3 regions of the Cronobacter dublinensis subsp. dublinensis LMG 23823 genome follow, and region 3 is predicted to be linked to each of the others. Evidence: predicted binding sites of a transcription regulator. Region 3 holds the regulator's gene; each other region holds the start of a gene.

Region 1 (2,267 bases), 1.9 Mb from region 3:
GCCGCCAGCCCCAGCACCGAGGCGATAAGCATCGTGCGGCCGGGACGAAGGGAGTGCGCCAGCCCGCCGCTGGTAAGCGCGCCCAGCGCCGCGCCGAGCGGCACGGCGGCGTAAAGCACACCGATTTCACCGCTCGCCATCTGCCAGTGACTGGCCAGCGCCGGATAAAGCACGCGCACCGCGCTCGCCATCGTCAGCAGCGCGCCGATGAGCGCCACGCCGCCGACGATCGGGCTTGCGACAAGAAATCGCAGGCCGTCCGCCAGCGCGCGCAGCGGGTGCTGGCGCTGCATCTGCGGCGCGGGCAGCGCCGGGAGCGTAAGCAGAGGCAGGAGCGTCAGAAACGTGCCGAGCGCCGCCAGCGCGTAGTTCCAGGCCACACCGCCCCAGGCGAGCAGCATCCCGCCGAGCAGCGGCGAAATCACCGACCCGAGCCGTACCGTCAGCATGGTGATAGCCCCCGCCTGCATCAGATTTTCCCGTCCGACGATGGCGGGCGTCGCCGCCAGTAGCGCGGTCACGCCGATCGCCCCGAAAAAGCCGTCCCACAGTCCGAGCAGATAGATGGCGGTCACCGACGGCGCGGGCAGCATGGCGTTGACCCACAGCCCGATAAACCCGACGCCGCAGGTGGAGCGCGCCAGCAGAATGAGCTTTTTGCGCTCGTGGCGGTCAGCCAGCACGCCGCCGGTCATCAGCCCGATAAACATCGCAGCGCCGGTGAGCGTCACCGCGAGACCGACCTGAAAGGTCGAACCGGTGAGCGTCTGGATCTGTACCGGCACCGCCACGCCGAGCAGGCCGAGGCCGAGAATGGAAATAAACCGCGCCAGAAAGACGGCACGATAAGCGGGATGCGTTTTCAATAACGAGAGATTAAGCAGCAGCGAATGTCGGTTCATTACAGGGCCTTAACGCGAATTTTCCTTGCCGGATAACGGGACGGCCATGCTAACATAGCCAGATAAGAGTGATAATAACTATCATTATCGGTTCCAGGGTGTGCGTTATGTCGGCCTCTCGCTGTTCCACCAGGATGGTTGTCCTGCTGTGTCTCTTTTTATTGCTGCTGCTGATGGTCGCCTTCAGTCTGCTGGCGGGTGCCAAATCCCTGCCCTTTTCTCTCGTCATGAACGCGCTGACCGGCACCTGCCGCGGCGCGGACTGCACCATCGTGCTTGACGCCCGTCTGCCGCGGACCCTCGCGGGCCTCGTCGCAGGGCTGTCGCTTGGGCTCGCCGGCGCGCTGATGCAAACCCTGACCCGCAACCCACTGGCCGACCCCGGCCTGCTCGGCGTGAATTCCGGCGCCAGTTTCGCCATTGTGCTCGGCGCGGCGCTGTGGGGCGTGAGCGATCCGCTGGAGATCCTGATGCTGGCGCTGTGCGGCGCGCTGCTGGCGACGCTTGTGGTGGCCTTTACCGGCAGCGCGGGCGGCGGCCAGCTGAGCCCGGTCCGGCTGACGCTCGCGGGCGTCGCGCTGGCGGCGGTGCTGGAAGGGCTCTCGAACGGTATTGCGTTGTTAAACCCGGTGGTTTATGACCAGCTGCGCTTCTGGCAGGCGGGCTCGCTTGATATCCGCACGCTGGTCACACTGAAGGCTATCGCGCCGGTCGTTGCGCTGGGGACGATTATCGCGCTGCTGCTAAGCCGCAGTCTCAACAGCCTGAGCATGGGCAGCGACACCGCCACGGCGCTCGGCAGCCGGGTGGCGCGCACGCAGGCGCTCGGGCTTATCGCTATTACGCTGTTGTGCGCCAGCGCCACCGCCGTGGTCGGCCCCATCGCTTTTATCGGGCTGATGATGCCGCATCTGGCGCGCTGGCTGGTGGGCACAGATCACCGCTGGTCGCTGCCAGTGACGTTGCTCGCCACCCCCTCGCTGCTGTTGCTGGCGGACATCATCGGCCGCCTGATTGTGCCGGGCGAGCTGCGGGTATCGGTGATGAGCGCGTTTATCGGCGCGCCCGCGCTGATTTATCTGGTGCGCCAGCGGCGCGGCGGGGTGGCGTTATGAGGCCGGTACCCCCTCGCCTGTGGTTGTTTTGCCTGCTGACGTTAAGCCTGTGCGCCGGGCTCGGCGTCTGGGCGCTGACGCAGGGCGCGGTGACGCTCGACGCTTCGCAGGTCGTTGAGGCGCTCAGCGGTCACGCGCCGCGCAACGTCTCGCTTATCGTGACCGAATGGCGTCTGCCGCGCGTGACGATGGCGCTGCTGCTGGGCGCGGCGCTCGGCGTGAGCGGCGCGATTTTCCAGTCGCTGATGCG
Region 2 (2,267 bases), 1.1 Mb from region 3:
ATCCTTATCTTCCTGACCACATTTCTGGTGCAGATGGGTATTTTGCTGGTCGTCGTGCCAGGCGTTGTCCTTGCGATTTTACTGTCGCTGGCGCCGGTGATGATGGCGCAGGACAAAGCCGGTATTTTCGGCGCGATGCGCAACAGTATGCGTCTCGCGTGGCAGAATATGCGGCTGGTGGCGCCTGCCGTGCTGCTATGGTTGCTGGCCCGCACCGCCCTGCTGCTGTTCGCCCCCGCCTTTGCCGCGCTGACGCCGCAAATCGGCGCGGTCGTCGCGGGCATCCTCAGCAACCTGCTGACGGCACTACTCCTCATTTATTTATTCCGGTTATATATGCTTATCCGGGAATAACCCTTTGCCCGCGTGCGGTCGTCGTGAGCGGGCCTCTTGATGGAACCGATGTATGAAGCAGTTACTCGATTTTTTGCCGCTGATTGTCTTTTTTGCTTTCTATAAATTGCATGACATTTTCTGGGCGACCGGCGCGCTGATCGTCGCCACCGCGCTGACGGTCATCTACAGCTGGTATAAATACCGCAAGGTCGAAAAAATGACCCTGGTGACCTTTGTGCTGGTCGCGGTCTTCGGCGGGCTGACTATCTATTTCCACAACGCGGAATTTATTAAGTGGAAAGTGACCATTATTTACGCCCTGTTCGCAGGCGCGCTGCTGATTGGCCAGTGGGTGATGAAAAAGCCGCTGATCCAGAGCATGCTGGGCAAAGAGATAACCCTGCCCGCGCAGGCGTGGACGCGTCTTAATCTCGCCTGGGCGGTGTTTTTTATCTTCTGCGGCCTGCTGAATATTTATGTCGCGTTCTGGCTGCCGGAAGCGGTCTGGATGAATTTCAAAGTGTTCGGCATCCCCGGCCTGACGCTGGTCTTTACCCTGTTGAGCGGCGTTTACATCTACCGCCATATGCCGCAGGAAGAAAAATAAGTTCCTGTCATTCTGTTAAAAACGAACGCCCCGCGGTTAGCGCCCGGGGCGTTTTTTTATGCGTGAACCTCTCACTATCCCCCAGATTTTACAAGCCATTACAGCCACATGCGCAATCATGAGGCAATTGTGGAGAAATTGTGGAGAATCCACTTTTTATATTGTAATGATAATTATTATCATTATCATGCGGGTGGATGATTACATTTCTACACAAAATGGAATAATTGATAATGTTTGAAAAAAAGCATGACATTCGCACGCCTCTGGCGCTGGCCATAGCCTCCCTGCTCGGAGGCAGCGCTTATGCCGCGCAGGCGACGGAGATGGACGATGGCGATGTAATGGTCGTTCAGGCCACGGCGGAACAGGCACTCAGGCAGCAGCCCGGCGTCTCCATCATCACGGCGGATGACATTGAGAAAGACCCGCCGGTCAACGATCTTTCAGACATTATTCGCAAAATGCCCGGCGTGAACCTGACCGGCAATAGCGCCAGCGGCAGCCGCGGCAACAATCGCCAGATCGATATTCGCGGCATGGGCCCGGAAAACACCTTAATCCTGGTGGATGGCGTCCCGGTGAGCTCCCGCAATGCCGTGCGTTACAGCTGGCGCGGCGAGCGCGACACGCGCGGCGACACCAACTGGGTGCCTGCCGAGATGGTCGAGCGCATCGAAGTGCTGCGCGGCCCTGCGGCGGCGCGTTACGGCAGCGGTGCGGCAGGCGGCGTAGTGAATATCATCACCAAACGCCCGACCAACGACTGGCACGGCTCGCTGTCGCTGTTTACCAACCAGCCGGAAAACGACAAAGAAGGCGCCACCCGACGCGCTAACTTCAGCCTGAGCGGCCCGCTGGCCGGCGACGCGCTGACCATGCGCCTCTACGGTAACCTCAACAAAACCGACGCTGACGATGACGACATCAACACCGCGCAGAATGGCTCTTACGCCGCCGGGCGCGAAGGGGTGCGCAATAAAGATATCAACAGCGTAATATCCTGGAAACTCACGCCAGAACAGATCCTGGATGTCGAATATGGCTACAGCCGTCAGGGCAACATCTACGCGGGCGACACGCAAAACAGCAACAGCAACGCCAGCCCCAACGGGCTTGTCCCCTCGCTCTACGGCCACGAAACCAACCGGATGTATCGCCAGAGCTACGGTATTACCCATAATGGCATCTGGGACTGGGGACAGTCGAAGACCGGCTTCTATTACGAAAAAACCAATAATACGCGTCTTCAGGAAGGAACGACGGGCCGCGTCGAAGGCATGATCACCGACGAGAAATACAGCACCAGCCGACTCGAAAACTA
Region 3 (2,267 bases):
GAAGCTTGAAAAAGCAGGCGTGCAGTTCCGTCTGCCGGTGCCCGGCGCGCGCATTAACGCAGGCGTATTGCAGATGAACACCAGCCTGCCTGGCGTGACGGTAGAGTATTCCACCGATGGCGGCGCGCGCTGGCAGCGCTATGACGCCGCGCAACCGCCGGGCGTCACGGGCGACGTGCAGGTGCGCAGCGTCAGCCACGACGGCAAACGTTACAGCCGGACGGAGCACCTGCAGCCGTAACGGCATAATAAAAAAGCCAGCCTCCGGGCTGGCTTTTAGGTTTATCGGGGCGGCGTATTACGGCGCGTCAGGCAGGGAATGCACGGCTAGCAGCTTACCTTTACTGATTTCAATATGTTTCGCGCTGCGCAACTGAGAAAGGGTTTTCATTACCATACTGCGGGAAAGATTGGTTTTTTTAACAATATAATCTGCGACGTTAATCCGGTTACGCATAAACTCATCCATCGCGGCCAGACATTCGATATTGGCTTTAATCATACTAAAGCTGTTTCTGCCGAGCATAATCTCTTCGCGATAGCAAAGCATATTAATTATCCATGAGGACAAAACCAGGAGATGTAACTGGCAGTGATTTTTTTCAATTTCCTGCATGAAATAATCAAAAGGAATTAACTGATAATGACATTCTGAATCCGCCTGTAATTTTGCGAATTGGGATTTACCTAAATTTCTGGCCAGGCCCAGTACCGACGGGGCGCTGCTTTTTTCCAGCAGCAGCCGGTCGCTCTGGCGCATCAGCGAGAACTGACCGCCGCGTATGATACAGATTTCCCCGTCCCGCAGCGGGATCAGCGTATTTTTCTCCGCACGAGACCAGTTACCGTAACTATTGAAAATATCAGCAATGCGATAAATCTCAGCAAGGGGTTTGGAGGGTAATACCATATTGGTTACCTTGTTTAAAATAAAATTATGTCGTTGCTGTATCTTAATGGATGCTTTTTTATTGCTGCAATAAGGGGCAGGGAAGAGGAAATGAACAATCGTGATAATTCGTTGCCTAACTGATTGACCGGTAAAGACATTTATCTTTTCTGAATTTCAATTTAATAAAATAGATATGGTTTAATTAAGCATTGTACGCTGTATTAAAATACGCAGCGCAGTGTTTTTTATCTAAAATAGTACAGCTGTATTTTCAGTCTCTGGTTTTCAGACAATAAAAAAGCCGACACAGGTCGGCTTTGGAGCAGGCGGTATGACGAGCGTTATTTCTCGCCGACCTCGTGCGCGTGTTCGTTTTCGCGGCAGTCGCCATCGGCACAGTGACCGTACAGATAGAGGCTGTGGTTAGTCAGGCGGATGCCGTGACGCGTCGCGATTTCACGCTGACGAGCTTCAATAGATTCATCGCTGAATTCGATCACTTTGCCGCAATCGAGGCAGATCAGGTGATCGTGATGATGCTGTTGCGTCAGCTCGAAAACGGATTTACCGCCTTCGAAGTTGTGACGGGTGACAATGCCGGCATCGTCGAACTGGTTCAGTACGCGATAGACCGTGGCAAGGCCAATCTCTTCACCCATGTCAATCAGACGCTTATAAAGGTCTTCCGCACTGACATGATGATTGACCGGTTCCTGCAGCACTTCGAGGATTTTTAATCGAGGAAGCGTGACTTTCAGGCCGGCCTTCTTTAATGCGGTATTGTTGTCAGTCATGCGGAATCTGTCCTGTTGCTTAACGACTCGTCCCGAAAGGGAGCGATACATCGGATACGCCGAAGATGAATGCGTCTCATTATAGAACTGACATGCCTAAATGAAAACCGCAAGCACCCGGCAAAAAAGAGCTTAAAAATCGTGGACCCGCCAGCGTTTTTAACGTGAAGGCCTGATAATTAAGGAAGCCATTGTACAGCGTAGTGAGGGAAAGTTAAAAATTTGTAGCAATTATTTTCATTGCTTTTATCTATCAACCGGCGCGGACGGCCGCCCGCGCCGTTTATCATCAGGCGTTGATGATTTCCTGCAGGTGCAGCTCTTCAGAAACCTGCTTCACCCACTTCTCAACGCGTTCTGCGGTGAGCTCCGGCTGGCGATCTTCGTCAATCGCGAGGCCGACGAAGTGATCGTCATCCGCCAGACCTTTGGACGCTTCGAAGTGATAACCTTCGGTCGGCCAGTGGCCAACGATAGTCGCGCCGCGCGGCTCGATAATATCGCGAATGGTGCCCAGCGCGTCGCAGAAGTATTCCGCGTAATCTTCCTGGTCGCCGCAGCCGAACAGCGCAACCAGCTTA

Evidence for each region. Region 3 encodes Fur, which represses iron uptake genes when iron is present. Its sites were predicted from a motif close to ATAATAATGAGAACNACTATCAA; they were not measured.
Region 1: a site for Fur is predicted at 965-987, ahead of fepD (Fe(3+)-siderophore ABC transporter permease). Genes of this name have one in related genera too.
Region 2: a site for Fur is predicted at 1,110-1,132, ahead of AFK67_RS10975 (TonB-dependent siderophore receptor). Genes of this name have one in related genera too.

The regions. Positions count from the first base shown of each region.
Region 1 covers NZ_CP012266.1:3,233,885-3,236,151, forward strand. The annotation lists gene entS (enterobactin transporter EntS) at 1-902, opposite strand, end outside; gene fepD (Fe(3+)-siderophore ABC transporter permease) at 1,010-2,017, shown strand; gene fepG (iron-enterobactin ABC transporter permease) at 2,014-2,267, shown strand, end outside.
Region 2 covers NZ_CP012266.1:2,410,758-2,413,024, forward strand. The annotation lists gene AFK67_RS10965 (YciC family protein) at 1-354, shown strand, start outside; gene AFK67_RS10970 (septation protein A) at 407-943, shown strand; gene AFK67_RS10975 (TonB-dependent siderophore receptor) at 1,177-2,267, shown strand, end outside.
Region 3 covers NZ_CP012266.1:1,350,866-1,353,132, forward strand. The annotation lists gene AFK67_RS06175 (beta-N-acetylhexosaminidase) at 1-241, shown strand, start outside; gene AFK67_RS06180 (helix-turn-helix domain-containing protein) at 299-910, opposite strand; gene fur (ferric iron uptake transcriptional regulator) at 1,234-1,686, opposite strand; gene fldA (flavodoxin FldA) at 1,976-2,267, opposite strand, start outside.